Regions from separate parts of the Erwinia sp. CGal63 genome, predicted to be linked through region 1. Evidence: predicted binding sites of a transcription regulator. Region 1 holds the regulator's gene; each other region holds the start of a gene.
The links. Region 1 encodes PurR, which represses purine synthesis genes. Its sites were predicted from a motif close to CANGCAAACGTTTGCNTG; they were not measured.

Region 2: purM (phosphoribosylformylglycinamidine cyclo-ligase) is a predicted target of PurR. The motif match lies at 7,006-7,023, and genes of this name have one in related genera.
Region 3: MKZ79_RS16525 (NCS2 family permease) is a predicted target of PurR. The motif match lies at 9,619-9,636, and genes of this name have one in related genera.

The regions. Positions count from the first base shown of each region.
Region 1 covers NZ_JAKUMN010000001.1:1,298,689-1,309,451, forward strand. Annotated here, with positions in the region: gene MKZ79_RS05870 (NirD/YgiW/YdeI family stress tolerance protein) at 1-285, shown strand, start outside; gene sodC (superoxide dismutase [Cu-Zn] SodC) at 320-838, opposite strand; gene MKZ79_RS05880 (DUF1289 domain-containing protein) at 916-1,155, opposite strand; gene eptA (phosphoethanolamine transferase EptA) at 1,290-2,960, shown strand; gene MKZ79_RS05890 (alkene reductase) at 3,013-4,113, shown strand; gene gloA (lactoylglutathione lyase) at 4,318-4,725, shown strand; gene rnt (ribonuclease T) at 4,890-5,540, shown strand; gene MKZ79_RS05905 (Grx4 family monothiol glutaredoxin) at 5,609-5,947, opposite strand; gene MKZ79_RS05910 (NlpC/P60 family protein) at 6,309-7,076, shown strand; gene purR (HTH-type transcriptional repressor PurR) at 7,382-8,407, shown strand; gene punR (DNA-binding transcriptional activator PunR) at 8,435-9,343, opposite strand; gene punC (purine nucleoside transporter PunC) at 9,457-10,644, shown strand.
Region 2 covers NZ_JAKUMN010000007.1:160,406-171,168, reverse strand. Annotated here, with positions in the region: gene MKZ79_RS18775 (sensor domain-containing diguanylate cyclase) at 1-789, opposite strand, end outside; gene MKZ79_RS18770 (DsrE family protein) at 1,020-1,625, opposite strand; gene MKZ79_RS18765 (beta-barrel assembly-enhancing protease) at 2,269-3,726, shown strand; gene arsC (arsenate reductase (glutaredoxin)) at 3,734-4,087, shown strand; gene hda (DnaA inactivator Hda) at 4,084-4,785, opposite strand; gene uraA (uracil permease) at 4,878-6,155, opposite strand; gene upp (uracil phosphoribosyltransferase) at 6,220-6,846, opposite strand; gene purM (phosphoribosylformylglycinamidine cyclo-ligase) at 7,086-8,126, shown strand; gene purN (phosphoribosylglycinamide formyltransferase) at 8,123-8,761, shown strand; gene MKZ79_RS18730 (tlde1 domain-containing protein) at 9,153-9,521, shown strand; gene MKZ79_RS18725 (hypothetical protein) at 9,518-9,949, shown strand; gene pstB (phosphate ABC transporter ATP-binding protein PstB) at 10,186-10,763, opposite strand, start outside.
Region 3 covers NZ_JAKUMN010000005.1:285,270-296,032, forward strand. Annotated here, with positions in the region: gene MKZ79_RS16495 (fimbria/pilus outer membrane usher protein) at 1-1,865, shown strand, start outside; gene MKZ79_RS16500 (fimbrial protein) at 1,907-2,917, shown strand; gene MKZ79_RS16505 (response regulator transcription factor) at 3,040-3,639, shown strand; gene MKZ79_RS16510 (peptidase domain-containing ABC transporter) at 3,692-5,788, opposite strand; gene MKZ79_RS16515 (HlyD family secretion protein) at 5,781-7,067, opposite strand; gene MKZ79_RS16520 (4'-phosphopantetheinyl transferase family protein) at 7,465-8,196, shown strand; gene MKZ79_RS16525 (NCS2 family permease) at 8,224-9,537, opposite strand; gene yieH (6-phosphogluconate phosphatase) at 9,743-10,405, shown strand; gene MKZ79_RS16535 (MFS transporter) at 10,445-10,763, opposite strand, start outside.

The sequences.
Region 1 (10,763 bases):
CCGCTCTCTGCGCTTGCCGCAACCAAAACCGTTACCGTTAAAGAGGCGAAAACGCTGCGTGACGATACGCGCGTCGTATTGACGGGCAAGATTGTTAGCCGCGCTGGCGATGACGACCATTACTGGCTGCAGGACAGTACGGGGAAAATACGTATCGATGTCGACGATGACGACTGGGAAGATAACCATGTGGCGATCGGCAAAAAGGTGCGCGTGGTGGGCGACGTGGATAAAAACGACAGACGTACTGAAATCGAGGTCGATCATATTCGCGTAGTACACTAAAAAAATGCCGCCGTCGCTATCGGCGGCGATTTCACTAAATAACGCCGCAGGCTAAACGTCCGCCACCGCCGCCCAGCGGCGCAGGATGATCGGCGTGGTTGTCGCCGCCCGCGTGTACCATCAGCGCTTTGCCTTTGATCGCCGAAAGCTTCTTGATGCGCGGCGCCAGCACCGGATAAGTGGCCGTGCCGTCAGCGCCGACATAGAGCGCTGGCAGATCGCCCAGATGCCCATCCTGCCACGGCCCCAGATGCTTGCCGCTATTTTGCGGATCGAGATGGCCGCCCGCCGCGCCCGCCGCTACGGCTTTGCCGTCGGTGGTTTTCGGTTCACAGCTACCATTGGCATGCACGTGGAAACCATGTACGCCCGGCGGCAACGCCTTGAGCTCTGGCGTAAAGGTCAAGCCATAGGCCGTCTCGGCGATCGTCACCTGACCAATGCTTTCTCCGGCGCCCTCCGGCGAGGCAAGTTTCAGTTCGACCTTCTCGCTGGCAGCCTGCGCCAGGCCACAAAAGGCCAGCGATACCATTAGCAAATTCATACGTCTCATTACACTTCCTCACATTTTGCAGCGGAAGCTATAAGCCTGGCCGCAATTTCAGGAAGTGCATAATAATCCGCGGAAAACTAGAATAGCGAAGGTTGCTCTGGCTCTTCCGGCGCGGCGGATTTAGCGGCGCGCTGCTGCCTTTGCCAGCGCAGACGACAGAGCCGCAGCACCTCGCGCTTTTGCGCATCGCTGAACTTCATCCAGTTGAAACGCTCGTCGCGACTGCGCAGGCAGCCGCGGCAGTAGCCGCGCTCGTCGCTCTGGCAGATTCCCCGGCATGGGCTGGGGACGGGAAAAAACTCTAATTGTTCAGCCAACGTCGCTCCTTATGCAGGGAAAAGTGAATTGGGTAATATTAATGTTAGTCTCTTTGGATTGTTGAGTATCGGTTAAAGTTTCAAATCGTTAACAGGGCTATGCTGATTGCTCTGTTTATCTTTGACTAACCGCCATGAAGCTGACCGCCCTGCGCTGCAACGAAATCGCCTTTAACTTTTATGCCGCGCTCTTTTTCACTTTCGTTCTTAACGCCGTGTTTCTGTTTCACGCCTGGAAGATAATCCCCTATGTGTCGGGCAAAGATTATCTTTTCGCCGCCACGCTGCCGCTGGTACTTTTCTGCGCCTTTCTGTTTATTTTCAGCGTCACCGCGCTGCCGTGGATAAGAAAACCGCTGCTGACGGCGCTGGTGGTGGTCAGCGCTGCAGCCAACTACTTTATCTACAGCTTCGGCACCGTAATCGACAGCAATATGATACAGAACGTGTTTGAAACCGATCTGCAGGAGGCCAGGGCGCTGTTTAGCCTGCGTTACGCGCTCTGGCTGACGCTGTGCGGTATTCTGCCCGCGCTGCTCATCGGGCTGGTGACCATCAATAGTAAATGTCCGTGGTGGATGAACCTGGCTTTTCGTACCAGCTCCGCGCTTGCCGCCCTGCTGGTTGTTCTGCTGGTGGCCGCGCTTTTCTACAAGGATTACGCTTCGCTGGTACGCAATAACAAAGGGCTGATTAAGATGGTTACGCCTGCGAACGTTATCAGCGGTCTCGGGCACTATGCGAACGACCGCTGGTTCGCCGGCGATCGGTCGCTGATTGCCATCGGTCAGGACGCGCATAAAGGCCCGCAGATGCTGGCGGAGAAGAAAAAAACGCTGGTGGTCTTTGTGCTGGGCGAAACCGCCCGCGCGGAGAACTTCTCTCTCGGCGGCTATGCGCACAACACCAATCCGCAACTGGCGCAGGATGACGTTATCTATTACCCGCACGCCACCTCCTGCGGCACCGAAACCGCAATTTCCGTGCCCTGTATGTTCTCCAATATGCCGCGCGAGCACTATGACGCCAGCCTCGCGCATCATCAGGAAGGGCTTCTGGACGTGATGGCGCACGCGGGCGTCAGCGTGCTGTGGCGGGAAAACGACGGCGGCTGTAAAGGCGCCTGCGACCGCGTACCGCACACGGATATGACGAAGTGGCAGCTGAACAACTTGTGCCAGCAAGGCTCCTGCCTGGACGACGTGCTGCTCTGGCGGCTGGATCGCTATCTTGACGGCATAAAAAACGACACGGTGATCGTCCTGCATCAGATGGGCAGCCACGGCCCGGCTTACTATCGGCGCTATCCGGCCGACCAGCGCGCTTTTACGCCGACCTGCGACAGCAATCAGATTCAGGACTGCGCCAGCCAGGCGCTGGTCAATACCTACGACAACTCTATTGTCTATACGGATGCCATGCTGGATCGCACCCTCAGCCTGCTGAAAAACTACAGCGATCGCTTTAACGTCGCGCTGGTTTATCTTTCCGACCACGGCGAATCGCTGGGTGAACACGGCATCTATTTGCATGGCGCACCCTATATGCTGGCGCCCACGCAGCAAACGCATATTCCTTTTCTGCTGTGGCTTTCAGAAGGCTATGCCAGCAGCTTTGGCATCGATCGGCACTGTTTGCAGCGGCAGGCCAGCCGCGAGGCCGTGTCGCAGGATAATCTTTTTCATACGCTGCTGGGGATGATGAACGTGCAAACGGCAGAGTATCAGCCAGCGCTGGATATGATCCGATCGTGCCGTACGATTACGGATAACCGCGCTTTCTCTACTACGCTCATCACTCATTGACTATTACGGCTGGCCGGCGTTATCCCGACAGCCGGTTAACAAGGAGCGACTGATGGAGCTGAAAAAACTTTTTTCCCCGCTAAAAATCGGCGCGGTGGTAGCGCCTAACCGTATCTTTATGGCGCCGCTGACGCGCCTGCGCAGCATTGATCCAGGCGATATTCCCACGCCATTAATGGGCGACTATTATCGCCAGCGCGCCAGCGCCGGTCTGGTCATTACCGAAGCCACGCAGATCTCTTTTCAGGCCAAAGGCTACGCGGGCGCGCCGGGCCTGCACACCGCCGCGCAGATCGCCGCCTGGAAAGCCATTAACGCGGGCATTCATCAGCAAGGCGGCCACAGCGCGGTACAGCTATGGCATACCGGCCGCATCTCCCACAGCAGCCTGCAGCCCGACGGCAAAGCGCCCGTTTCGGCTTCGGCGATCAATGCCGACACCCGCACTTCCCTGCGCGACGAACAGGGCCGAACCATTCGCGAAGCGACCTCAACGCCACGCGAGCTTCGCGAAGATGAGATCGACGATGTTATTAACGATTTTCGCCAGGCGGTGATCAACGCGCGCGAAGCGGATTTCGATCTGGTGGAGCTGCATTCAGCGCACGGCTATCTGCTGCACCAGTTTATTTCGCCCGCCTCTAACCAGCGCACCGATGCCTACGGCGGCAGCGTGGAAAAGCGTACCCGTTTCGCGCTGGAGGTGGTCGACGCGGCTATCGACGGCTGGCATGCCGACAGGATCGGCATCCGCATTTCGCCGCTTGGCCCTTTTAACGGTCTGGACAATGGTGAAGATCAGGAAGAGGCGGCGCTCTACTATATTGGCGAGCTGGCGAAGCGCAATCTGGCCTACCTGCACATCTCTGAACCGGACTGGGCGGGCGGCAAACCTTATAGCGACGCTTTTCGTCGGGCGATCCGCGCGGCTTATCCCGGCGTGATCGTAGGCGCCGGCGGTTATACTGCCGAAAAAGCGGAGGCGCTGATTGAGCAAGGGCTGATCGACGCCGTGGCTTTTGGCCGCGATTTTATCGCCAATCCGGATCTGGTAGAGCGCCTGCGGCAGAACGCGCCGCTGAACGAGCAGCGTCCGGAGCTCTTTTACGGCGGCGGCGCGGAAGGCTATACGGACTATCCTACGCTGGACTAGCCTGCGGCTTTTCTCGCCACCCGGCGCTTAACAACAGGATAGAGCACGCATTTCCTGGTTTTCGCCGGGTCAGAGCTGCTATTCTGTTGCGCTGATTTTTCGGTTTTAACGCCGTATGCCGCCGCAAAGGCCTGCCGTTCCGGTAACGGCAGCGAATTCCGGCTATGCTTGTTATCCGATGATAACGCTTGATAAGAGGATGTTATGCGCTTACTTCACACCATGCTGCGCGTTGGCGATCTGCAACGCTCCGTTGATTTTTACACCAAAGTGCTGGGCATGCGCCTGCTGCGCACCAGCGAGAACACCGAGTATAAATATACGCTGGCTTTCGTGGGCTACACCGAAGAGAGCGAAGGCGCGGTGATTGAGCTGACCTACAACTGGGGCGTCGATAAATATGAGCTGGGCGACGCCTATGGCCATATCGCGCTGGGCGTGGACGATGTCGCCGCTACCTGCGACCGCATCCGCAACGCGGGCGGCAACGTTACCCGCGAAGCTGGCCCGGTTAAAGGCGGCACTACCGTGATCGCTTTTGTGGAAGATCCGGACGGTTATAAAATCGAGCTGATCGAAAACAAACATGCAGGCCACGGCCTGGGCGCGTAACGCGCGCTGAAACTCAGGCGTCCGGTTCAGGCCGCGGCGTCCTGCGTTTAGCTGTTCAACCCTGTGAAGGCGCCACTGCGGCGCCTTTCTTTCGCCTTTCCCCTGCTGCAACCCATGCCGAAATTTGCCATACTATGCGCTCAATTTTCGCCTGTGAGATCCTGATGTCCGAATCGAACGAACTTAACGCCCTCAGCAGCCGTTTTCGCGGTTTTTATCCGGTAGTGATCGATGTTGAAACCGCAGGTTTTGACGCTAAAACCAATGCCTTGTTGGAAATAGCCGCGGTCACGCTGAAAATGACCGACGACGGCTGGCTGGAGAAGGACGAAACGCTACATTTTCACGTTGAGCCGTTCGAAGGTTCCGTTCTGCAACCCGAAGCGCTGGCCTTTAACGGCATCGATCCCGCCAATCCGCTACGCGGCGCGGTCAGCGAATATGAAGCGCTGCACGCCATCTTTAAAGCCGTACGCAAAGGCATTAAGGATCAGGGCTGCAATCGCGCCGTGATGGTGGCCCATAACGCCACTTTCGACCTCAATTTTATGAACGCCGCGGCGGAACGCGCCGGACTGAAGCGTAATCCTTTCCACCCTTTTGTGACTTTTGACACCGCCGCGCTGAGCGGACTGGTGCTGGGACAAACGGTGCTGGCCAAAGCCTGTACCGCCGCCGGTATGCCGTTTGACAGCACTCAGGCGCATTCGGCGCTCTATGATACCGTGCAAACTGCCGATCTGTTCTGCGAGCTGGTTAATCGCTGGAAACGGCTGGGCGGCTGGCCGCTGCCGCAAACGGCGAACGCCGAATAAAAAAACGGGCCTGACGCTCTGTCAGGCCCGATCGTTTTAAAATCCTGCCGCTTGCTTGCCGCGCGCTGTTATTCCGCCGCGTCGGAAGGATATTTCTGCGCGGTTTCCTTGATCAGCTGCTGCAGTTCGCCAGCCTGGAACATCTGGATAATGATGTCGCAGCCGCCGACCAGCTCGCCGTCCACCCACAGCTGCGGGAAGGTTGGCCAGTTGGCATATTTTGGCAGTTCGGCACGAATTTCCGGATTCTGCAGGATATCGACATAGGCAAAACGCTCGCCACAGGCGGAGAGCGCCTGCACGGCCTGCGCCGAAAAGCCGCAGCTTGGCAGTTTCGGGGAGCCTTTCATATACAGCAGGATCGGGTTCTCTGCGATCTGGCGCTCAATTTTCTCAATAGTGCTCATAAATGCCTTCCTCAATCGGCTACTTCGTGTCTGTATAGTGTAGCGAGTCTGCGCGCGCGATGAAAATGGCATTTTCAGCCGCCGCAAGGCCGCTACGTTTTGGAAACAGAACGTTAAAATACCATTTCCCGCTCGCTCACGCTGCGTTAACTGCAAAAAATCGCGGCAAAATTGCGCAGATAAGCGGTTGAACAGCCTGAATTTTACAGCTTTTACCGCTTCGCGAGGATTGAAACAAAAAAGGCCTTACTTTTTAGTAAAGAGTTCGTTTAGAATTGACCTAACCGACTGCCCAGGCGCAGATCTCCTGATTAAGCCATGCTCTTGCCTCTGGCGGGAGCACAAACTGTTAATGGTAAAGATGCGTTTACTCATCACGCTGCTGATGCTGGCTTTTGCCCAGCTGTTTATCTCTATGGCGCACGCATCGCCACACGCCGCCGTTAAGGCGGATCATCATAAGGCAGACAGCGTTACGCCTGCCCGCGAAAGCGATCGCCGCAAGCGCCGACCGATTAAAACCACCGCCCGCAAAGTAAAAGAAACCCGTCAGCCCGTTGTTAAAAAATATAAGTTGCGCAAAAAAGAGCAGCACGCCGTCGCCGCGCTACCGCCGAAGAAACGCTACGGTCGTCATCGCTTGCGCAACGAGGAGGCGGAAGCCCTGACCAGCGGCTCGGCCACCTCGCCGCTCAGGCTCAGCAAAGCGCACCGCGCGCGCTATCAAAAAGCCCGCGAAACCGCGATGAATAAACTGATGGATCAGCTGGGCAAGCCCTATCTGTGGGGCGGCACTTCGCCTAAAACCGGTTTCGACTGCAGCGGCCTGGTCTGGTACGCCTATAAGGATTTGGTTAAATTTAAAATCCCTCGTACCGCCAACGAGATGTACCATCTCAGAGACGCGGCCTCTGTTAAACGCAACGAGCTGGAGAAAGGCGATCTGGTCTTCTTCCGCATTAACGGTCGCGGCGCGGCGGATCACGTTGGCGTCTATCTGGGCAACGGCAAATTTATCCAGTCGCCGCGCACCGGCAAGGATATTCAGGTCAGCGCGCTGACGGAGGATTACTGGGAGCAGCACTATGTCGGCGCCCGTCGGGTCATGACGCCGAAAACAATCCGCTAGCCTGCTGTACTCCGGCCGGTATCGTCGCAGACGAACCGGCCTTTTCACCGCAAATTTCCACCGGCCGGCCTAAAATTCTCGTTTTTTGCGCCTGCTCTTGTTAGAATCCACGATCTGTTGCGCAACGGGCCTGTTTGTCGCTATCGCCTCCTTCCAGGCCGGTTTCGCATTCTGTTTACTCCCTTCTGATGTAACCATTCCGCAACAAAATATGCGCAATTTATATCAGGAGCGCTGGAATTCCAGGCAAACGTTTAACAAACCGCTTTTCAGTGACTTACTGAACAGCGCAGGAGTCTTTTTTCATGGCAACCATCAAAGATGTGGCCAAACGCGCCGGCGTGTCCACCACGACCGTGTCCCACGTCATTAATAAAACCCGCTTTGTCGCTGAAGAGACGCGGGAAGCCGTCTGGGCAGCGATTAAAGCGCTGCACTATTCCCCCAGCGCCGTGGCCCGCAGCCTGAAGGTCAATAACACCAAAACTATCGGCCTGCTGGCGACCTCCAGCGAAGCGCCCTACTTCGCTGAAATTATCGAGGCGGTGGAGCATAGCTGCTTCGCTAAGGGCTACACGCTTATCCTGGGCAACGCGCATAACGAGCTGGAAAAGCAAAAAGCCTATCTGTCGATGATGGCGCAGAAGCGCGTCGACGGCCTGTTGGTGATGTGTGCCGAATACCCGGACGAGCTGATCACCATGCTGGAAGAACACCGCAATATTCCGATGGTGGTCATGGACTGGGGCGAATCGCGCGGCGACTTTACCGATACCATTCTGGATAACGCTTTTGAAGGCGGCTATCTGGCGGGCCGCTATCTGATCGATCGCGGCCACCGCGATATTGGTGTGATCCCCGGCCACATGGAACGCAATACGGGCGGCGGCCGCCATGCCGGTTTCCTGAAGGCGCTGGCGGAAGCGGGCATTACTCTGCGCGACGAATGGCTGGTACAGGGCGATTTCGAACCGGAGTCGGGCTATCGCGCCATGCAGCAGCTGCTGACGCAAAAGCAGCGGCCTACCGCGGTTTTCTGCGGCGGCGACGTGATGGCGATGGGCGCGATTTGCGCAGCGGATGAAATGGGCCTGCGCGTGCCGCAGGATATTTCGGTGATCGGGTATGATAACGTGCGCAACTCGCGCTACTTCACGCCTGCGCTGACTACCGTGCATCAGCCAAAAGAGCGCCTGGGCGCGACGGCGTTCAATATGCTGCTCGATCGCATCACCAGCAAGCGCGAAGAGCCGCAGACCATTGAAGTGCACCCTACGCTGATTGAGCGCCGTTCCGTTGCGGATGGCCCTTTCCTCGACTATCGTCGCTAGCGTTACGGGCGGCGCCAGGCCGCCCTGTTAAGCTTCCCGCAGCCATTCGCTGTTCAGCGTCTCCGTTTCCCCCAGATACTCCAGTAGCCACTGCAGCGCCGGCGAAGCCTGCTGTTCCGACCAGCTGACGCAGCAGGGACTGTCCGGAAAAGGCGGATCCAGCTGCAGTTCGCACAGCGAGCCGTTTTGCAGTAGCGGTTGCGCAAGATGACCTGGCACCATGCCAACGCACAGTCCGGCCAGCAGGCAGTCGAAGGCGCTTTCCCAGTCTGGCGCCACCAGCCGTCGCTGGTTGTCCAGCGTCCAGGTCGTTCTTTTGGGCAGCGCGCGCGAGGTATCCTCCAGCACCAGCGAAGGCCATGCGCGGATCGCCTCTTCGCTGACTTTCTCCTGACGTTGCGCAAGCGGATGACCCGCTTTGACTACGCAGCGCCAGTTCAGCATCCCCATATTGCGAAAAGCGAAGCGTCCGCCAACCGGGATAGCCTGCGTCGCGCCGATCGCCACATCGACCCGACCATCGGCCAGCGCGTCCCAAACGCCGTTAAAGACTTCTGGTGACAGATGCAGTTCCATATCGGGAAAGTGGCGGTAAAAATCCACCACCAGCTGGCGGGTTCGCGACGCTTTGACGATGCGATCCACGGCGATATTCAGCTGTCCGCGCCAGCCGTTGGCGACCTGCTGACACTGCCGTCGCGTGGCAAGCATTTTTTTGATAACAAGACGCCCTTCCTGAATAAAATGTTCGCCTGCGGCCGTAAGGACGACATCCCGATGGCGTCGCTCGAACAGCGGTACCGCCAGCCACTCCTCCAGCTGTCGTACGGTATAACTGACAGCGGACGGAACGCGGTGCAGCTCCGCCGCTGCTGCGGTGAAGCTGCCGGTTCTGGCGACCGCATCAATCACTTCAAGCGAATGTTCTGACCACATAATCTTCCTGCAAAATTTTTGAACGCAGGACGCAAATATTACCGTTTCACAAGCGCCGCGCCACTCTTTTACACTGCCGGCCGCGATTCACCTGACAATAAGAGCGATTTAACATGCCTTCGAAAGGATTTTTGCTTTACCTGGCGCTGCTCAGCGTCGCCGGTTTTCTGGCCACCGATATGTATCTGCCTGCCTTTACCGCCATGCAGCAGGATCTCCAAACCGAAGCAGGCGCCATTAGCGCCAGCCTGAGCCTGTTTTTGGCGGGCTTCGCCAGCGCGCAGCTGTTCTGGGGGCCGCTTTCCGACCGTATCGGCCGCAAGCCGGTGCTGTTGATGGGGCTGGGACTCTTCGCCGTCAGCTGCGGCGCGATGTGGTGGGCGGACTCGACCGCCATGCTGCTGGTGCTGCGTTTTGTGCAGGCCGTAGGGATTTGCGCCGCCGCCGTAAGCTGGCAGGCGCTGGTTATCGACCGCTACCCCGCCGCGCAGGCCAACCGCGTTTTTGCCACTATTATGCCGCTGGTGGCGCTCTCGCCGGCGCTGGCGCCGCTGCTGGGCGCCTGGCTGCTGAACCACTTTAGCTGGCGCGCCATCTTTCTGGCGCTGCTGCTGCTGGCGCTGATCCTGCTGGTCGCCACGCTGTTTCTCGCTTCGCCCGGCGCAAAGCCACACAAAGAGGAAGCGAAAGTCGGCTTCTTTACCCTGCTGAAATCGCCGGTCTGGAGCGGCAACGTGCTGATTTACGCCGCCTGCTCCGCCAGCTTTTTCGCCTGGCTGACCGGTTCGCCTTTTATTCTGGCGGAACGGGGCCTGTCGCCTGGCGATATCGGTCTGAGCTATGTGCCGCAAACGCTGGCCTTTTTGGTCGGCGGCTACGGCTGCCGGACGCTGCTGAAACAGACGGAAGGCGCTTCGCTGCTGCCATGGCTGCTGGCGCTGTATGCGCTCAGCGTCGGCGCTTTCTTTATCGCCGCTCAGATGGAGGCGCCGTCGACCTGGGGACTGCTGCTGCCGTTTTGCGGAATGGCGCTGGCCAACGGCGCCATCTACCCGATTGTGGTCGCCAACGCGCTGCTGCCTTTTCCTCAGGCGAGCGGTAAAGCGGCCGCGCTGCAAAATACCCTGCAGCTTGGCCTCTGCTTTATCGCCAGCATGATCGTTTCCGGCTTTATCGCTACCCCGCTCTTCACTACCTCGCTGGTGATGCTGAGCACGATCTTTATGACGATGCTTGGCTATATGTTACAGCGAAGCCGGTCAGTCAGAACGACCTATGCTCGCGCAGAAAGTCGCCGTTAAGAGACTGATTCTATTTAGTTAGTCTCCTAACAATAAGCCGTTGAATATTGCCTGAGGTGAGCATATACTCAATTCAGGCAATAAATTATAACAATCCCGTATCATTTTTTTGAGTCCTG
Region 2 (10,763 bases), on a different contig from region 1:
GATCATCCAGCCAGGCGTGGTCACCATCGCGTAGCCAGCCAGCATCGGCTCACCGTTTTTCTTCGAAACCTGCTGGTAGCCGTTGTTCTGCTTCAGCTTATCGCTCAGCAGCGGCGCAATTTTTTGTCCGATCAGCGCCTTGTTTTCGTGATAGAGTACACGATTGCCGCTGTCCACCACATACAGCGAAGAGCCGTCGCGATAGAACTGCTCGCCCAGCAGCTCATTGAGGATGCTTTTTTTCTTGAGGTAGATGGTTCCGCCCACAAAGCCCAGATAAACGCCGCTGGGCGACCAGATGGGATAGGAAACAAACACCATCAGGTTGTTGGCAACGGAAACCGTCGGCTGGCTAACCAGCGGTTTACGCTCCGTCAGCGCCTGGCGCGTCGCCGGCGTTGTCAGATGCACGCCTTTCAGCATCAGGGAGTCGGGAGATATAGCTTTTACCCAGCCGTTGGCGTCAACAATCACCGCGGAGTTAAAGCTGTTGGTCTGCTCGCGCAGGCGCATCACCTCGCGCTGCATCAGCGCATCGCTATCGCTGTTCTGTCCCAGCGTTTTCGCGCTATAGGCCAGCTGCGACTCCGCCAGCTGAAAGAACATTTCAGTGGTGGAAGCCAGCTTGGTGGCGTAAACCCGGTTGGATTCCAGCGTGTTCTCAATCAGCACTTCCCGCTGTACCTGCCAGGTGGCGTACAGTGAGTTAGCCAGCGTAATCGCAATGCTGGCGAAGGCCAGCAGCATGATCAGCGTGCGCAGATCCAGCCTCAGGCGAAAAAGCCTCATGGATTGACCTCGGGGAAACATGTCATGGATGTCTCTTGTTTTAGTTTGCTTTGTAACGCGTCATGCCCTGGTGAAGCATGCATCAATAGGATGGGTATCGTCAGTGTTAGGAATAATCTTAACGATTTTAACTCAATTTTTTTGTAAGGAAAACGTTAATCCAGGCGAAACTCGTTTTTGAGGTGGCGTCAGAGGCGTCCCGCGACAAAAGCGGCGCGGGACAAAAACAGTTACATGGCGAGAAAGGCGTAGCCCTGGTTTTCGAGCGTGGCGACGGTGGTCGGGCTGGAGAGCGCATGAGTGACGGAGTTGTCGATCCAGTCATGCTGAAAATGGTGGAAGGCCACCGACTGATCGCAAACGGAAACGTCCACGCCTTTGGCGCGCAGTTCATTAATCAGCTTCAGGTTAGGATTATCCACGCCGAAGATTTTTTTATACTCCGCGTTGTTCAGCATCGCTGGCGTGCCGTCGCCGGTGACCGAAACGACAAATTTAAGCTGCTCCTGCGGTACGCCGGAAGCGATATAGAGATTGACCACGCGGGCGACGCGCTCCAGTCCAAGATTGGGCACTTTAGGGCCGTTTTCCGCTTTGGTGATCTGAAAGACTACTTTATTGCTGTCGCCAGCCGCCGGTTTATAAGCCGCATCGGGTTCAAAATGAATTTTACCGTAGCCGTCGATAGCGGGCGTGGTCCAGAATCCGTCGGGATCGTTTTGCTGGCTGCCGAAGTGCTGGCTGATTTTATCCGCGATCGCCGGCGCGGAAGAGACGCTGGCGCCGACAAAACCCGCCACGGCGGCGATAAGGACGTAGGACACAACAGGACGCATAGGATGCTCTCCAAAAAGCGTAACAGAACGGAAAAGGGATAATAAAAGTCATCGCGATAAGCTGTAATACAGAGTGAATAAATTATTTCATGCTGTAAATAAGCGATAATCCGTTTTTATAATTGTGGCGCTGACAGCAGTGCTTTTTTTCTCTCGTCGACTAAAAAATAAAATAAACCCCGCAATTAAAAAGAGGCCAGCTTATTTAATAATTTTCAGCATGGCTTGTTAACCCCAACAGCTTTATAAAAGGCTTTTTTTTAACGGTGGCGAAGAAATTCTGTTTTATAGCGGAACGGGATTTTTAAAAAACCCGCCTGCCGTGAGCAAAATAAACCGGACGACCTGAAGCGAGATAAGGCCATTTTTAAGAGTAAACTGAATCAAAACTCGTGCCACATTCAATTTTATTGAGCATATTTACCTGAATTTACCTTTGCAAAGATAAAATCCCGGTTGCTGCGCCGCATGAATATTCAATTTTTTCTATCCATTTTTAACGACGTTCGTTTGTTGTTGCACTTAATCGCCGCCACGATCGTTTCCTTCCTTATCGCCTGTGGTTAAGATAGCCGTAGAAAAAGCCAGGCTCGCTCAGCGTGCCTGTCGGCGAAACGAAGATATTATCAGACCAGGATTTTGCATGATTAATCGATTAAAAAAGTGCGCGCTGGCTTCGCTAATCCTGCTGCCCGCGATGGCCTCGTCGCCTGTCAGAGCGGATATCACCGATAACCTGCCGGATATCGGGACAACCGCGGGCAATACGCTTTCCGTTAATCAGGAGCTGGCAATGGGCGACTTCTATGTCCGCCAGCTGCGGGCCAGCGCGCCGCTGATCAACGATCCGCTGCTAAACGACTATATCAACCAGCTGGGGCAGCGGCTGGTGGCGCACGCCTGGTCGGTCAAGACGCCTTTCCAGTTTTTCCTGGTGAGCAACGACGAGCTGAACGCCTTCGCCTTTTTCGGCGGCAACGTGGTGCTGCACTCCGCCCTGTTCCGCTACACCGAAAACGAAAGCCAGCTGGCTTCGGTGCTGGCGCATGAAATCTCCCACGTTACGCAGCGCCATCTGGCACGCGCGATGGAAGAGCAGCAGCGTAATGCGCCGCTGACATGGGTTGGCGCGCTGGGCTCTATTCTGCTGGCGATGGCCAGTCCCCAGGCGGGCATGGCGGCGCTGAGCGGCACGCTGGCCGGCGCGCAGCAGGGCGTCATCAGCTTTACCCAGCAGAACGAGCAGGAAGCGGATCGCATCGGCATTCAGGTTTTGCAGCGCGCGGGGTTTGATCCCCAGGCGATGCCCAACTTTTTGCAGAAGCTTGCGGATCAGTCCCGCTTTGCCTCTAAGCCGCCGGAAATCCTGCTGACTCACCCGCTGCCCGACAGCCGCCTTGCCGACGCCCGCAACCGCGCCAATCAGATGAAGCCGATGGTGGTGCAGTCATCGCAGGATTTCTATATGGCGAAAGTGCGCGTGCTGGGCATGTACGCTACGGGCAAAAATCAGCTTAACGACGATTTGTTGGAGACGCTGAGCAAAGGCAATGCCCGCGAGCAAACCGCCGCGCAGTACGGCAAGGCCGTGCAGTTTCTGCAGGCGAAGAGTTACGACAACGCGCGCAAAATCATCGCGCCGCTGCTGGCCGCCCAGCCGGACAACGTCTGGTATCTGGATATTATGACCGATATCGATATCGGCCTGAAGCAGCCCGCTCGCGCCATCGCCCTGCTTGAGGGCAGCAAGGCGAAAGCCAGCCCGGTGATTCAGCTCAATCTTGCCAATGCTTATGTGGAAGCGAAGCAGCCAGCCAGCGCCAGCAAGATCCTCTATCGCTATACCTGGGCGCATAAAAACGATCCCAACGGCTGGGATCTGTTGGCGCAGGCTTCTGCCGATCAGGGCCTGACGGATGAGGAAGAAGCCGCGCGGGCGGAAAGTCTGGCGCTCAACGGCCAGCTGGATCAGGCGATCCGCAGTTTAAGCAGCGCCAGCGCGGCGGTACCGCTGGGCAGTCTTAAGCAGGCCCGCTATGATGCCCGCATCGATCAGCTGCGCTATCTGCAGCAGCGTTTTCGTCAGTATCAGAAAAGATAGGAATTTTATGTCAAGCGTACAGATTTATCACAATCCCCGCTGTTCAAAGAGCCGCGAAACGCTGGCCCTGCTCCAGAGCAGAGGCATTGAGCCGGAAGTGGTGCGCTATCTGGATACGCCGCCCAATATCGCCACGCTGAAAACCCTGCTGCTGCAGGCGGGCTTCAGCTCTGCCCGCGAGCTGATGCGTACTAAAGAAGAGACGTACCGCACGCTGAAACTGGGCGATAAAGCGGTTGGCGAGGAAGAGTTGCTGGCCGCGATGGTCGCTCATCCTGAGCTAATCGAGCGCCCGATAGTGGTGGCCAACGGCAAAGCCCGGCTGGGCAGGCCGCCGGAACAGGTGCTGGCGATCCTTTAAAGCCCCAGCGCCTCTTTCACAAAAGGAATGGTCAGCTTGCGCTGGGCGCTGATCGAGGCGCGATCCAGCTTGTCCAGCGTCATAAACAGCGTGCGCATTTCGCGATCCAGCCTTTTCAGCAGAAAGCGTCCGACATCTTCCGGAAGCTCAAAGCCGCGCAGGCGCGCCCGCAGCTGCAGTGCCTGCAGCTTGTCTTCATCCGAAAGCGGCTGCAGGCGGTAAATTTGTCCCCAGTCAAGCCGCGAGGCAAGATCCGGCAGCTTCAGATTAAGCTGGCGCGGCGGTCGATCGCCGGTGATCAGCAGTTTAGTGCGGCCCGTTTCCAGAATGCGGTTATAGAGATCGAAAATCGCCATTTCCCAGGGTTCGTCGCCGGCGATGCATTCAATATTGTCGATGCAGATCAGCGCCAGCTGCTCCATGCCGTCCAGCACTTCCGGTACGAACCAGGTGCGTTTATCAAGCGGCACGTAGCCGACAGCTTCGCCGCGCGCGGAAAGCTCCGCGCAGGCGGCATGCAGCAAATGGCTGCGTCCGCCGCCTTCCCGCGACCAGAAATAGAGATAGCTGCCGTGCTCCTGCTGCAGCGCGCTCTGCAGCGCGGCGATCAGCGACGGATTTTCCCCTGGCCAGAAGCTGGCGAAGGTTTCATCGTCGGGCAAATAGAGTGGCAGTGAGAGCTGTGCCGGCGTGTTCAGAAGCACCTCAGTAATGGGTCGAAATCCGGCGGAAGTTTATCACAGATCTTTAAGGATTATGAAACGGGCAGCGCCGCTGCCCGTCACAACGGTTAATCGCGATCCTGCGGATCCAGAATCACCTCTTCCGGACGGATCAGCGTGATGACTTTAAAGATCAGGCTCAGGGCGATGCCGACGATAGTCGCCAGCGCCATGCCCTTCAGCTCCGCCGCGCCGATATGCACCGTAGCGCCGCTGACGCCGATAATTAATATCACCGAGGTCAGGATCAAATTCTGCGCCTTGTTGTAATCCACTTTCGATTCGATCAGCACGCGAATACCGGAAGCGCCGATCACGCCGTACAGCAGCAGCGATACGCCGCCCATTACCGGTACCGGTACGGCCTGAATCGCAGCGGCCAGCTTGCCGATGCAGGAGAGCAGGATCGCCAGAATCGCCGCGCCGCCAATAACCCAGGTGCTATACACGCGAGTAATCGCCATCACGCCAATGTTTTCGCCGTAGGTGGTGTTAGGTGTAGAGCCGAACAGCCCGGAGAATACCGTCGAGATACCGTTGGCGAACATGGAACGATGCAGGCCCGGATCCTTCAGCAAATCTTTTTTTACGATGTTCGCCGTCACTACCAGATGCCCGACGTGCTCTGCGATAACCACCAGCGCTGCAGGCAGTATGGTCAGCATCGCCGCCCACTCAAAGCGCGGCGTATAGAAGGTTGGCAGCGCAAACCACGGTGCCGCTTCCACGGAAGACCAGTCGACAATGCCCATAAAATAAGAGAGCGCATAGCCGACCAGCACGCCAATCAGGATAGGGATAATCGCCAGGAAGCCGCGAAACAGCACCGAACCGAACACGGTAACCGCCAGCGTCACCATAGAGATCAGGATAGTTTTGCCGTCGGCCGCTGCGCCGTTGGCGGGCAGCAGGCCGGCCATATTCGCCGCCACACCGGCCAGCTCCAGACCGATAACCGCCACGATAGCGCCCATCGCGGCCGGAGGAAACATCACGTCCAGCCAGCCGGTACCCGCTTTTTTCACAATCAGCGCCACCAGACAAAACAGAACGCCGCACAGGATAAAGCCGCCCAGCGCGACCTCATAGCCCAACGGCAGCAGCAGCAGAACCGGGGAAATAAAAGCGAAACTCGATCCCAGATAGGCCGGAATTTTACCTTTACAGATAAAGAGATAAAGCAGCGTGCCGATGCCGTTGAACAGCAATACGGTAGCCGGGTTGATATGAAACAGGATCGGCACCAGCACCGTCGCGCCGAACATGGCGAACAGATGCTGAAAGCTGAGTGGAATAGTCTGCAGCAGCGGCGGCCGCTCGCTTACGCCTATAGCGCGACGCGTCATGATGAATTACCCCTTATTTAACGCAATAAAAAACCGACTCTCTGGTCGGCTTGGTGGCTATCCGTTATTTTGTTCCGAAAATCTTATCGCCCGCATCGCCCAGGCCGGGAATGATATAGCCTTTCTCGTTCAGTCCCTGATCGACGGAAGCGGTGTAGAGTTCGACGTCCGGATGCGCTTTCTCCAGCGCCGCGATGCCTTCCGGCGCAGCCACCAGCACCAGCACTTTAATGCTGCTGCAGCCCGCTTTTTTCAGCAGATCGATCGTGGCGATCATTGAGCCGCCGGTCGCCAGCATAGGATCGACCACCAGCGCCATGCGCTCTTCGATATTGGAAACCAGCTTCTGGAAATAAGGCACCGGTTCTAACGTCTCTTCGTCGCGATAGACGCCTACCACGCTGATGCGCGCGCTTGGCACATGCTCCAGCACGCCTTCCATCATGCCCAAACCTGCACGCAGAATCGGCACAACGGTGATTTTTTTCCCTTTGATCTGGTCGATTTCCACCGGGCCGTTCCAGCCTTCGATGGTGACCCTTTCCGTTTCTAAATCCGATGTGGCTTCATAAGTCAGCAGACTTCCTACCTCCGAGGCGAGTTCACGAAAGCGTTTGGTGCTCACGTCCTGTTCACGCATCAGGCCCAGTTTATGTTTGACCAGCGGGTGTTTGACTTCCACGATCTTCATTGTTTTACTCCCGGAGTGTATGGCTGCAAAAAAAAATCGCGAGATTATAGCGCCATTTAGCGGCCAGTACCTATTACTTAATCTGACTTCCGCCAGATCCCTTCTTCCGATAAGGATTGGCTAAAATTCAGCTATACGCAACGCCCGCCGAAGATGAGGCTCGCAAACGTTTGCCTGCGCTGTTAGAATTGCCGCGCTCTATACCAACCACCAACCGCAAACCGCGTGGGGATTTCGCAGTGACCGACAAAACCTCTCTCAGCTATAAAGACGCCGGCGTAGATATTGATGCCGGTAACGCTTTAGTCGACCGTATCAAAGGCGTAGTGAAAAAGACTCGCCGTCCGGAAGTAATGGGCGGACTGGGCGGTTTCGGCGCGCTTTGTGCGCTGCCGCAAAAATACCGTGAACCGGTTCTGGTTTCGGGCACTGACGGCGTCGGCACCAAGCTGCGTCTGGCAATGGATCTGAAACGCCACGATGCTATCGGCATCGATCTGGTGGCAATGTGCGTTAACGATCTGGTGGTACAGGGCGCCGAGCCGCTGTTCTTCCTCGATTACTACGCTACCGGCAAGCTGGATGTGGACACGGCAGCCAGCGTGATTACCGGTATCGCGGAAGGTTGCTCGCAGTCCGGCTGTGCGCTGGTTGGCGGCGAAACGGCTGAAATGCCGGGCATGTATCACGGCGAAGATTACGACGTGGCGGGTTTCTGCGTCGGCGTGGTGGAAAAAGCAGAGATTATTGACGGCAGCAAAGTCAAAGACGGCGACGTGCTGATCGCGCTGGGCTCCAGCGGCCCGCACTCCAACGGCTACTCGCTGGTACGCAAAATTCTTGAGTTCAGCAAGACCAATCCGGAAACCACGCAGCTTGAGGGCAAGCCGCTGGCCGATCATCTGCTGGAACCAACCCGCATTTACGTTAAAAACATCCTCAGCCTGATTGAGCAGGTTGACGTGCACGCCATCGCCCACCTCACCGGCGGCGGCTTCTGGGAGAATATTCCGCGCGTGCTGCCGGACAACACCCAGGCGGTGCTGGAAGAGTCGAGCTGGCAGTGGCCAGCCGTCTTCGGCTGGATGCAGGAAGCGGGCAACGTCAGCCGCTTTGAGATGTACCGCACCTTTAACTGCGGCGTCGGCATGGTGATCGCGCTGGACGCGAGCGAAGCGGACAAAGCGGTTGAACTGATGACCGCAGCGGGCGAAAAAGCCTGGAAAATCGGCGTGATCAAAGCGTCCGACTCCGACGAGCGCGTGGTTATCAACGCATGAAGCGGATTGTCGTGCTGGTATCCGGCCAGGGAAGCAATCTCCAGGCCATTCTCGATGCCTGCCGGCAGGGACGAATTCACGGCAGCGTCGCTGCCGTGTTCAGCAACAAAGCCGAAGCTTATGGCCTGACGCGAGCGCGTGAGGCCGGCGTTCCGGCGCACGCTTTAGCCGCCGACCAGTTTGCCGACCGGGAAGCCTTTGACCGCCAGCTGATGCTGGAGATTGACGCTTACGCGCCGGATCTGGTGATTCTGGCTGGCTATATGCGTATTCTCAGCGCCGCTTTTGTCGCGCGCTATGCCGGACGTATGCTGAATATCCACCCTTCCCTGCTGCCAAAGTATCCGGGCCTGCACACGCATCGCCAAGCGATTGCAAACGGCGACGAAGAGCACGGCACCTCCGTGCATTTCGTGACGGAAGAGCTGGATGGCGGCCCGGTGATCTTACAGGCGAAAGTTCCCGTGTTTGCAGGCGATACGGAAGAAGAGGTCACGGCTCGCGTGCAGCACCAGGAGCACGCCATCTATCCGCTGGTGGCGGGCTGGTTTGTGGATGGCCGCCTGAAGATGCAGGATGGCGCGGCCTGGCTGGACGGCGAACGTCTGCCGCCGGAAGGTTACGCCTGGGGTTGAAGCGCACGGCTGAGCAGGAACGGCTCCGGTTCGTTACGGTGAAATTTTGTTCTGCCCGAAGCGAGTACAGCGATAAATCATCGCTATACGAAACCTGATAATAAACTCTGAAATTCTGCCACAGCCCGGCATAGAGCCAATCTACTATGCCGGGCTGTTATGTTTAATTTACATTAAGCCCGCCTTCAAATAACGGGATTGATCGGTAGCCTCTCTGATAGCGGCGCTTGTCAAAAACTGCCTCAGATAAAAATCGTGCCAGCTCTCGCCAAAAATGACCTTCTTTTGATTTTAATCAGCGTTTTATTTAATTTTTCCTTGCTGCTATAGCCATACTTAAAAAAATCACCTTAAGTAATCGTGCTATTAAAGTTTAACAAGGAGAGAAACAATGGCATGGATTTATAATGTAATGCTCAAAACTTTTAAGCATAACGGCGAATACAGGTTCAGCGCGCGCTACGCTGGCGCGCCTGGCTATAAAGATAATCCCGAGTATGAATGCATTCGCGATAAAGGCCCATTGCCCAGAGGAAAGTACAGAATTACAGGCATTCCGTTCAGGCATAAAAAGGGTGGCCCGTTTACGCTGCGGCTGGAACCCGATAAGAGTAATCACATGTGTGGACGCGATGGTTTTTTAATACATGGCGACAGCATAAAAGATCCCGGCACGGCTTCTAATGGTTGCATTATACTGGATCAAGTATTGCGCAGGCAGATATGGAACTCTAAAGACAGGGAGATAATTGTAGAATGAAATACCTCCTGATGATTTTATTGGTTTTTAGCAGCTTTTCTGGTGCAGCACAGGTAATCGATAACAATTGTAAATCTCCCCTATCCAGCACGGGGATGGAGATGATAGATCAAATGCGTGATGCTATGCATATTGACCCTAAAAGTATAGTTGAAAAAGAAACGACCACTGAATTACTCTTTAACGAGCCTGTAACCGATATCTTATCCACTTATTATGCAAAGGTAAGTTACGATGAGGATGGCTCTTTGCCTTTAAATGAATACAAAGAGATATATGCAGATGACAATCCAAGAAACCTGATAATAAAATTTACATTCAAAAACAAGCAGGAGAAAGAAAATGTATTTCTGGTATCAGCTATCGCCAGTGATTATGAGTGCAATATCAGATATAATGGCTACATTATAGCTAAGCGTGAGTTCTGATTATTTTCCCCTGTGCTGGCACAGGGGCTTGTTGCTAATAGCATGTTATCTGCCTGGCTTTTTCATCCTGCCCTCAGCGTTTCAGGGTTTGTCCTGCAGGGAGTGTGGTTAACTAAACGTTTTACAGGCAAGAAGCAATAAGGCATCTTGCCGCCGCGCCATTCTGAACAGGTAGCCTTCTTATCTGATTTCTTACATCCAGATTCATAAACTAAAATCGCTGATTCCCTTTTTAATCAGCCATAACGCCCGGTGATATAGTCTTCGGTGCGGCGCTGGCGCGGCGCGGTAAAGATCCTGTCCGTTTCGTCAAACTCCACCACGCTGCCGTGATGCATAAACGCGGTATAGTCGGAAACGCGCGCGGCCTGCTGCATATTGTGCGTGACCAGCACCAGCGTGAAATGCTGCTTCAGCGTGCTCATCAGCTCTTCGATAACCAGTGTGGAAATAGGATCCAGCGCCGAAGTGGGTTCATCCAGCAGCAGAATTTCCGGCTCAATGGCGATAGCTCTGGCGATCACCAGCCGCTGTTGCTGGCCGCTGGAGAGCGTTAAGGCATTCTGCCAGAGATTGTTTTTCACCTCCGGCCAGAGCGCCGCCGCGCGCAGCGCGCTTTCTACCGCTTCGTCCAGTACTCGCCTGTCGCGCACGCCCTGCAGGCGCAGACCGTAAACCACGTTTTCATAAATCGTTTTGGGGAAAGGATTAGGCCGCTGAAACACCATGCCGATCCTGCGGCGCAGCGCCGCCAAATCTTCGTTGCCGCCCAGGATCGACTGCTGATGCAGGCGAATATCGCCGGCTACCCGGC
Region 3 (10,763 bases), on a different contig from region 1:
ACGACCGTTATTACGAAGGTATCGCCACCTATATTCAGAAAGATATTCCGCCGCTAAAATCACGCCTGCTGCTCGGTGAAGGAAATACCACCGGCGAGCTGTTCGACACGCTTGCGTTTCGCGGTGTGCAGCTCTCAAGCGTCGAGCAGATGTGGCCCGATTCCTTACGCGGCTACGCGCCGCAAATCAGCGGCGTGGCTGACTCTACCGCTCAGGTCACCGTCAGCCAGAACGGCACGAAACTTTACGAAACCACCGTTTCGCCAGGCGCCTTCGTTATCAACGATCTCTATCCCACCGGCTACGGCGGCGATTTAAACGTAACGATAAAAGAGGCGGACGGCAGGGAAAAATATTTTTCTGTTCCCTATACCTCTTTAGCCGGACTCAAACGGCCCGGTATGTCCTCTTACTCGCTTACCGCCGGCGTTTCGCGCATCGATAACCTGGTGTATAAGCCCAAAATTTTTCAGGCCACCGTACAGCATGGCATCAGTAATGCGTTTACCGGCTATAGCGGCGTTCAGGCCACCGATAACGCGACTTCTCTGCTGCTGGGCGCCGCAGTTGGCCTGCCGATTGGCGCCTTTTCCGTCGACATGACCGGCGCGCGCACCGAATATGGCGACAAAAAAGAACGAGGGCTCAATTTCCGCACCAGCTGGAACAAAAAAGTCGCCGCTACCGAAACCGATATTTCCCTGACGTTTTCCCGCTCCTCGGCTGGCTACTTCAGCTATAACGATGCGATCCATATTAATAACTACGTAAAAAGAGGCCGCGAAGACTACGAGCACACCCCCGTTAAAGAGCGGATTGCGCTTACCTTCACCCAGCCGTTAGGCACCCGCTACGGCAGCTTTTACGCCTCGGCTTACCGGCAAAGTTACTGGCGCAAAGGCGGCACCAACACCCAATTTCAGCTGGGCTACGGCGGCCATATCGAGCGGGTGCTCTACAACCTGAGCGCAAGACGGGTTTTCTATGCCCTCGAAGCGGCGGAAACGACCTTTACCGTGGATTTTTCCATACCGCTTGGCGGCCTGTCGCAAAGCCAGCACCACTATTTCAGCGGCTCTGCAACTCACGCCCGCGAGGGAACCCGAGCGCAAAGCTCAATTCATGGCACCCTGGGCAGCGCCAGTCAGTATTCCTATAACGTTGGCGTAAGCAGAGATAGCACGAATAACTATGCCGGCAACTTCAGCGGCAGTTACCGTAGCCCCTGGACTTCGATGCAGATGGCCTATACCCAGGGCGACGGTTATTATTCCGCTTCCGGCGGCCTCAGCGGCTCAATGGTGCTGATGGCGGATAGTCTCACGCTCAGCGCTTATCAGACAACCACGCTGGCAGTAGTCAGTGCGGAACATGCGGAAGGCGCCACGATTTCAGGCTATCCCGATATCGTGCTGGACAGCGGCGGTCACGCCATTGTTCCCAACCTTATGCCCTACAAAATAAACGAGCTGAGCCTGGACCCTAAAGGCATTTCCGCCGACGTGGAGCTGACGCAGACCTCGCAGCGCGTGGTGCCCGTTGAGGGCGCCATCATGAAAGTGAGTTATAAATCGGTATCGGGCCGCCCTGTCTTACTTCGGGCCACGCTGGCCGACGGCAGCCCATTGCCCTTTGGCGCAGAAGTTAAGGATGAAGAGGGCCGCTCGCTGGCCACGGTTATGCAGGGCGGCCAGCTTTACTTCCGCCTCGATAAAGATCAGGCCAGACTCCTGGTCGTTTGGGGGCGTAGCCAGAAGAGCAGCTGCAGCATTACTCTGACCGCCAGCGAGCTGGAGAAGTCAGAAAGCAGCAGGCTGGAGCAGTTCAGTAAGCAGTGTGTTCAGGAACGAACCGCTAATCCTTAGTCGGCCTGACAAAGGGATATTGCAACGATCGAGGGACTATTTTGACCAGACGACAACGACAAGCGACGATGGCGCTACTTTGCTGCCTGGCAGCGGCTGGCGCGCAGGCCGCAGACGATCTCAGGCTGGATTGCAGTAAAACTGATACGGATACGGCGCTCGATTTCAGCTCGCTTAATCTCTATCTTTCCGCCGGGATTCCGCCAGGCACCGTGCTCTATAGCGGCAATATGAATATCGCTTTGCGCTGCAGGCTGAACGATCCGCAGCGCTACGGCGACAGGGCTGCTGAGCTCTATTTCAAGCGTAAGCAGATTGAAAGCGGCGAGCTGGGTTACGGCCTGACGCTTTATACCGGCTACGGCGGCAGCCTGGGCACCAATGTTGAAACTATCGCTACGGGAAAACGGGTCGGCGCCTGCGCAAACGGTGAGGCCGAAAGCTTCTGCAATACGGTAACGCTGAGCGTGCCTTTTCAAATCGTGAAAACCTCCACTTCCATGACTGAACCCGCTGCGAGGGAAAAACTGAATATTTTTGATATTGGTTCGGAAGCGGCCGGTACAGATCTGAAATTCTATGCCGTGAATACTCACGCCGGCATTACCGTCAGGGACGAAACCTGCTCGACGGTCGGCATGAACAATCTGACGGTAACGCTGGGAAGCCATTCCCTGAGCCGGCACGGCCTGGGAGCAGGCATGGGGGCTACCGGCACGACGACGGCTTTCGCCCTGACGCTCAACTGCGAAGCGCTGCTTTCCGGCTCTTTCGACGTCATGATGCAATTTAACGGCACGCCGGTGCCGGGTTTCGCAGACAAAGGCGTCTTCGCGCTGACGGAAAACAGCCGTGCGGCCAACGTCGGCGTGCAGCTTTTAAATGGTGATAAAGAGCCTGTGGTGTCAGGCACGCCTTTCAGCGTCGCTTCCTTTCCGCTCTCTTCGCCGATGATAAAAGTACCGTTTTACGCCCGCTACTATCAGACAGGCGAAAAGATAACCGCCGGCACGGCAAACAGCCTGGTAACCTGGACCATTAGCTATCAGTAGCGAAACGCCTGGCCGTTTTTAAATTACCGCGTTGAAAGCCAATGATATTTTAAATTTGCTCACTAAAGGGACGTTAGATGAAAAAATATAAAATAGCATTATCGGACGAGAGCCCTTTTATAATGCGATCCGAAAGGGATTATCTCGCCTGCTTCTCTGCGCAGGCGGAGATCGTCACTTTCCCGATTGAAGGCGTTCTTCTTATGCAGAGCCTTGCCGCTAAGCCGGTCGATATACTTATTACCGAATATTCATGCGGAAGCGCCGATTTTTCTTTTGACGGCATTGAGAAGATCAAAAGTATTACGCAGAAATTTCCAACGCTAAAATTGATTATATTAACTTCGCAGCGCAACATAGCAATTTTACAGGGAATATTAAAATACCCGGTCGCAGGCGTAGTCAGTAAATATGATGAAGGCGAAGAGCTGACCAGCGCGCTGACGCATCTGTTTGCGGAAGGCAAGCAGCCCTATATCTCCTCAGGCATACGCCGCTTGCTCACGCCGATGGAGAAAACGGCCGCGAAGGACAGGCTGACCCTGGCGGAAGTGGAGGTGATTCGAAAAATCGCTCAGGGACACAGCCTTAGCGATATCGCTAAACTGCGCCAGCGCAGCGTCAGCACGGTTTCCACGCAAAAATATAACGCTATGCGCAAGTTGCTGCTGCAGTCCACATCGGATCTGATTAAGTACGCCTTTTCAGAAAAACTGATTTAGGCGCGGCCGGAGAGGGCCGCCGCGCTTTCAGCGCTTCTGACGAAGCCCAAACTTATAGCTCCACTACCCGATCGGCGCTGGCAATGGTCGACGGCCGATGAGCGATAAAGATGCGGGTGATCTTTAGCGCCGCCACCGAAGCGTTGATATGCGCCTCGTTAGCCAGATCCAGATGACTGGTTGCCTCATCCAGGAAGAGAATATTAGGCCGCCGGTAGAGCGCGCGGGCAATCAGCAAACGCTGTTTCTGCCCGCCGGAGAGGCTGCCGCCCAGCTCGCTGATCAGCGTTTCGTAGCCCATTGGCATAGCCATTATTTCGTCATGAATATTGCAGTCCATCGCGCAGCGGACAATGCGCTCCATGTCTCTCTCGCCATCAAAGCTGGCGATATTTTCCGCAATAGAACCGGCGAAAAGCTTATCTTCCTGCAGTACGCAGGCGATGCATTCCCGATAATTATTCAGGCCGATATTGGCGATATTCAGGCCGTTGATCAGAATCTCGCCTTCCGTAGGCGCCAGTAAACCCGTCATCACCTTCATCAGCGTGGTTTTCCCCACGCCGGACGGCCCGACAATCGCTACGCTCTCACCGGCGGCGACGCTGATATCAAGTCCGCTGAAGATCGGTTTCGACAGCTTGTCATACTGATAGGCCACGCCGCGTACTTCAAAGCTGGCGGGCTCTTCCGCCACCGCCAGCGCGCGGCCAGGCTGGCTCTCTTCCGGATCGGTAAACACGATATCAGCGACCCTGTCGCTGTGCAGCGCCAGCATTTTCAGCTGCAGCACCATGTTGATCAGGCTGGCGGCGCGATCGGAGAACTGGCCGCGATAGGCGTTAAATGCGACAAACATCCCCAGCGTCATCTGCCCGTCGATAACCATTGAAGCGCCAAGCCACAGGATCACCACCTGGTCGATGGTGCTGATAAAGGTGTTTACGCCGCCAAAGAGTAAATCCAGCTTGGTGAGGCGAATATTGGCGTTAGTGGTGTCGATGTTCAGGTTAAGCCAGAACTGCGCGCGCTTGGCGGTAATGCCCAACGCTTTCAGCGTGCCGATGCCGTAGAGACTTTCCATAAAATGCGAGCTGGCTCGCGCGCCTTTGACGATTTGTTCCTCCTGCGCCTGCCGGTAGCGCTGATAGGTCGCCAGGCGAAGCAGCATATAGAGCAGCGTAAAGCCCAGCACCACCCAGACCAGCCAGCCGCCATAGAGAAACATCATGACAAAGACGCCTATCGACATCAGCGAATCGATGATGCCGTTCACGATGCTGCTGGTCAGCGTGGTGCGGATAGTGTCCAGCGAGCCGAAGCGGGACTGAATATCGCCAAGCTTGCGTTTTTCGAAGTAGTTGAGCGGCAGGTTCAGCAGATGGTCGAACATGCCGGCTTTCCACTGCACGTCGATCAGCGATCCCATCACCAGCGACGTCCACGCGCGCAGCATACTGACAAAGGCGCGAAACAGGATAAAGCCGAGCAGCCCGATACAGATAAGCGCCAGCAGATTGTGATCTTCTGAAATGATCACGTGGTCCATTACCAGCTGCGTTCCTACCGGCATCAGCAGGTTTACCGCCTCAATCACCAGCGACAGGCAAAAAATCTTGGTCAGAAAACCCGGCAGCCCGCTGATGTTTTTCATCATGGCGCGGAAACTCAGGCTGCTGCGCTGTTTGATGCGGCTGAACTCGCTGTCCGGCCAAAGCTCCAGCGCCACGCCGGAGAAGTGCTGCGACATCTCCGCCAGTCCCACTACACGGCGGCCAAAGGCCGGATCGTGCAGAATGAAGCGAGAGCCTTTAACAGCGACCAGCACCACGAAATGGCTCATGTCCCAGTGCAGCAAACAGGGCGTTTTCAGCTGTTTGAGTTCGTCGAGATCCAGCGCCAGCGGCCGGGTTTTCAGCTTCAGCTGCCTGCCGATATCAATCAGCACGGCCAGCGTCGCGCCGTGCGAGGAGACGCCGAACCGGCTGCGCAGGTTAAACAGGTCTATATCCATGCCGTGGTAGCGACAGGCCATGACCAGGCAGGCCAGACCGCATTCCGCCGCTTCGGTTTGCAGCACGACGGGAACCTTGCGCCGGAAGCTGAAATTCAGGCGATGCAGGATATCTTTAAACAGGGATTCATTCATTTACAGGCCCGCTAATGCTTTTCTTGAGGTCATAGTAAGGCGACAGCATCCACTGCCAGAGAGGACGTTTTTCCAGGAACAGCGTGGCCTGGGCCTTCATGCCGCTGGAAAGCGCCAGCGGCTTGCCCTGGTAGCTGAAGCGGCTTTCTTCAAGCGCCACTATCACTTTGTAGTAAGGCTCAATAACGCCGTCGGTGCGGGGCAGCGTGTTGTATTTCCCCATCTCCTGATAGGAGGCCGGCACGTTGGAAATAGAAAGGATGTGACCCGGAAACTGCCCATACTTTTCAAAGGGGAAAGCTTCATAGCGCAGATTGATGGCGTCGCCCGGATGGACGTAGGGCACGCTGGTGTCGGGTAGCCACAGCATCAGGTAGTAGCGGTTGCTGCTGAATGGCGTTAGCTGCGCCAGGCTGTCGCCCACGCTGACCATCTGTCCTTCCGTCACGCTCATACTTTCAATTTTGCCGTCGCTGGGCGCGTTGATAAACAGCGTGCCGCTGGCATCCACTTCCGCCAGCTGGCGCATTAAATCGCTGCGCTGAGCCTGATATTGCGAAATCTGGTTGTCATATTCGATGCCTTTCGTCAGCAGCTCGCTCTCCAGGCTGCTGATCTGCAGAGACTCCTGAATAACCTGAGTATTCAGGCTCTGCCAGGCGTTCTGCTGCTGATAGAAGAGATAGCGCTGGTTGGCGAACTGTTCCTGATTAATTAAGCCTTTACGAAGGTAGCCTCGGTAATCGGTCATGCTTTGACGCATACCGTTCAGCCCTTTTCCCGCTTCGGAAACCAGCTCCAGCGATTTTTGATGCGCCGCGCGGTACTGATCGAGCTGATGCTGCAAATTCCTCAGCGTGGCGGCTTTGTTTTTCTGCAGCCGCTCAATAATGGTTTCCGATAGCGCGATCTGCTGATTGATGGCGTCAACCGAGCGAGCGCTGACGTTGCCGGTCGAGGTTATTCGGCTGACGTCGATCTGGTAAAGCCGATCGCCTTTTTTAACCCGATCGCCAGTTGCGGCCCAGCTTTTAGTAATAAACCCCTGCTGGGGCGCAAATATGGTAATCGCGTGCGGCAAAGAGATAATTTCGCCGTTAACGTTAATACGACGGGTAAAGGTGCCGAAGACAACAAAAGCGACCAGCAGAACAAAAAACAGCAATGAAGTCGCCGCGACCAGCCAGGCCGGATAGCCCGAGGTCAGTAGCGCCTTGCCCAACCATCTTGTTTTCAAATGCTGCACCGCTTCCATGCGAAATAAAGGTTTTTTTTCCATAATGCTCTTCGCGTTTGATTATAAGAGGATTTATTTAAATCACGCTGCGCCATGAATAAAATAAAACCCGGCTTTCCCTGCCTGGGTGAGGAAATTACACTATTTCCGCTGCCATTATCAACTTCAATTTATTTTTCGCCGCGTCACTTCGGATTAAGTGCGTTTTTCTTAATTAAATTAAATTATAAACAGGATGCTATTTATATAAATAATACCAGATATTACCAAAAATAAGCGTCGGCCTTAAACGCGCCAGCAGAACAGGGAAACGCGTTCAGACCGCTCAGAATGACCATTAATCCTAAATTGAGCGCGAAAGAGGAAACTTATGTGCACCCTACTAAGAAAATTCTTACAATAACGGCGGGTTTATTATCCATTTTTCACGGAGCGACAGATGGCCAGTCATTTTGCTCGTTGGGCCCTGACGGATGCCGGCGTCCCGGTACAGCGCCTTTCTCAACAGGTCACAGAAGCCGCCAGTAAACTGCCGGAAAGAAGGCGAATGCGCTTTCTCGCGGCGCGTATGCTGCTGGCGGAGATGCTGCTGCGCCTCTACGGTATCTCCCAACTGCCGGAGATCGCGCTTTCCCCCAACGGACGTCCCTTTTTTATCAATGCCGGCTTACCCGATTTCAGCATCGCCTACGCGGGCAATATCGTTGGCGTGCTGCTGGCCGAAGAAGGCGGCAAAGTGGGGCTGGATATGGAGATAGTGCGCGCCCATAGTCGTCAGACGCTGGAACAGTACGCCAAAGAAGTCACGCAGGCGGAAAAAGCCTGGGTACGGGCGCAGGCCGATCCCATTGAAGCCGCGACGCAGCTCTGGGCGCTGCGGCAAAGCATCGTCAAGCTTACCGACAATAAAGAGAAAAGTGCGCTACAGCTGCATCCCGCGTCTGCCCGGCTGCGCTCGCAGGTGCTGCCGCAGATAGAGGCCATTTCCGATGTCGAACCACTGATTATCTGGTCCTGCGCCCATTCGCCCGGCGGCGAAAAGCTAACGTTATGGGAAGTGAATAATACCGGCTGGGAAAGCCTACAGGCTGCGCCTGTTCGTGGACAAAATATGGGGCCGCGCGCGCTACGCCTGATTAGCTTGCCCGCGGAAAAGGCGGGCTTCTGCTGAAAAAAACGGGCCATCGGCCCGTTCAGATTAGTGCGCGTCGATAAAGACGATTTTCAGCACGAACAGCAGCGCCACAACAACGACGCACGGCGAGATTTCGCGCCAGCGGCCGGTGCCCAGCTTCATCACGCAGTAAGAGATAAAGCCCAGCGCGATGCCTTCGGTGATAGAGAAGCTGAACGGCATCATTACGGTGGTGACGAAGGCCGGAACGGCTTCGGTCAGATCTTCCCACTTAATGCGCGCCAGGCTGGAAGTCATCAGCACGCCCACATAGATCAGCGCGCCCGCGGCAGCGTAGGCAGGCACCATGCCCGCCAGCGGCGAAAGGAACATCACCAGCAGGAACAGAATGCCCGTGACCACCGCCACCAGACCGGTGCGGCCGCCGATAGAGACGCCAGCAGAGCTTTCGATATAGGCGGTGACGGAAGAAGTACCGATATAAGCGCCCGCCACGGAGCTGATGCTGTCCACGTAAAGCGCCTGCTTCATGCGCGGGAAAGTCCCTTTTTCGTCGGTCAGCCCGGCTTTATCCGTTACGCCGATCAGCGTGCCGGAAGAGTCGAACAGGTTGACCAGCATAAAGGAGAAGATAATCCCGGCCATGCCGACGTTCAGCGAGCCTTTTAAATCTACTTCGCCCAGGATTGAGGTAACGCCTGTGGGCATGGAAAACAGGCCGCCATACTTCACATCGCCCAGCGCAAGCCCGATCAGCGTGGTGACCACAATCGATACCAGCACGGCGATATGAATATTGCGCGAAGCCAGGATAGCGATAATAAAGAAGCCCAGCGCGCCCAGCAGCACGCTGTGGGAAGTCAGATCGCCGACCGCTACCAGCGTCTCTTTATTAGGCACCACGATACCGGCGTTTTTCAGGCCGATCATCGCGATAAACAGGCCGATGCCGGCGGTAATCCCCACGCGCAGGCTGACCGGAATATTGGAAATCATCCAGTAGCGCACGCGGAAAAGCGTCAGCAGCAGCAGGCCTACCGCGCCCCAGAAGATTGCGCCCATTCCCGTTTGCCAGGAGACGCCCATTGCGCCAACCACCACAAAGGCGAAAAAGGCGTTCAGGCCCATCGCGGGCGCGAGCGCTACCGGCAGATTAGCCAGCAGCCCCATCAGAATACTGCCTCCGGCGGCAATCAGGCAGGTGGTCACGAACACGGCCTGGGTGTTCATCCCCGCCACGCCCAGGATCTGCGGATTCACGAAAACGATATAGACCATGGTCAGGAAGGTGGTGAAGCCGGCAATCACTTCCGTTCGCACCGTCGTGCCATGTTCCTGTAGTTTGAAGATCCGCTGCAGTAGACCTGAGTTGTTCATATAAGATTCCAAAACGGAGAAAAGTTATCGTCGGCTATCCTAACCGATAAATTTTAATTTGCCAGACGGCGCGGGAGTTTTTTCGCAACCGATTGCGCCTCTTTTACCGAACGTTCACCGCCGTTAACTGATAATTAAAATTTTGGTCGCCTTTTAACGGACGGCGGTTAAAGTAATCTCAGGCTCACTTATTAAGGATGAATCGATGTCTGTAAGCTGTATCTTTTTTGACTGCGACGGCACGCTGGTGGACAGCGAGCTGCTTTGCACTCAGGCCTATGTGAACACCTTTGCACGCTATGGCGCGACGCTTTCGCTACAGGAAATGTTTGAAAAATATAAAGGCGTGAAGCTCTACGACATTATTGCCGACGTTACCGCAGAACATTCCCTGAGCGCCAGCGCCGAAGAGCTGGAGCCGGCCTACCGTCAGGAAGTAGCGCGCCTGTTTGACGAACAGCTCCAGCCAGTTGCTGGCGCCAAAGCGCTGCTGGAACAGATAACGGCGCCAATGTGCGTGGTGTCGAACGGCACGGTGCCCAAGATGCAGCATTCGCTGGGGCTGACCGGTATGCTCGGCTATTTTGATGACCGGTTGTACAGCGGCTATACGATTTCAAGCTGGAAGCCCGATCCGGCGCTGATGCATTATGCCGCAGAGCAGATGGCGGTACCGATCGAGCAGTGCATTCTGGTGGATGATTCAGAAGCGGGCGCGAAAGCGGGCATCGCCGCCGGTATCCCGGTGTTTTACTACTGCGCGGATGCGCACAACAAGCCGCTGGATCATCCGCTGGTCACGCCTTTTGACGATATGGCTCAGTTGCCGGAACTCTGGCGGCAAAAAGGCTGGCAGCTTACACGCTAAGCTTAACGTCCCGCGCCGATCCGATGCGGGACGCATCCTTTACCCAATAGCGCCCAGCGTATCCTCTTTCCCCTGAGTTTTCGGCAGCAGAAACAGCGTGGCGAAGATATCCAGCAGATAGATCAGCGCCAGCAGCGTAATCGCCGCCACAAACGAGAACTGCATGGCCAGCAAGCCAATAACCAGCGGCCCAAAACCGCCAACGCCACGGCCCAGATTAAACAGGACGTTTTGCGCTGTCGCCCTGACCTGCACGGGATAGGTATCGGAGATCAGCGCGCCGTAGCCGCCAATCATGCCGTTAACGAACAGGCCCATTATCGCGCCCGCAAACAGCATCATCATCGGATCGCGTAGC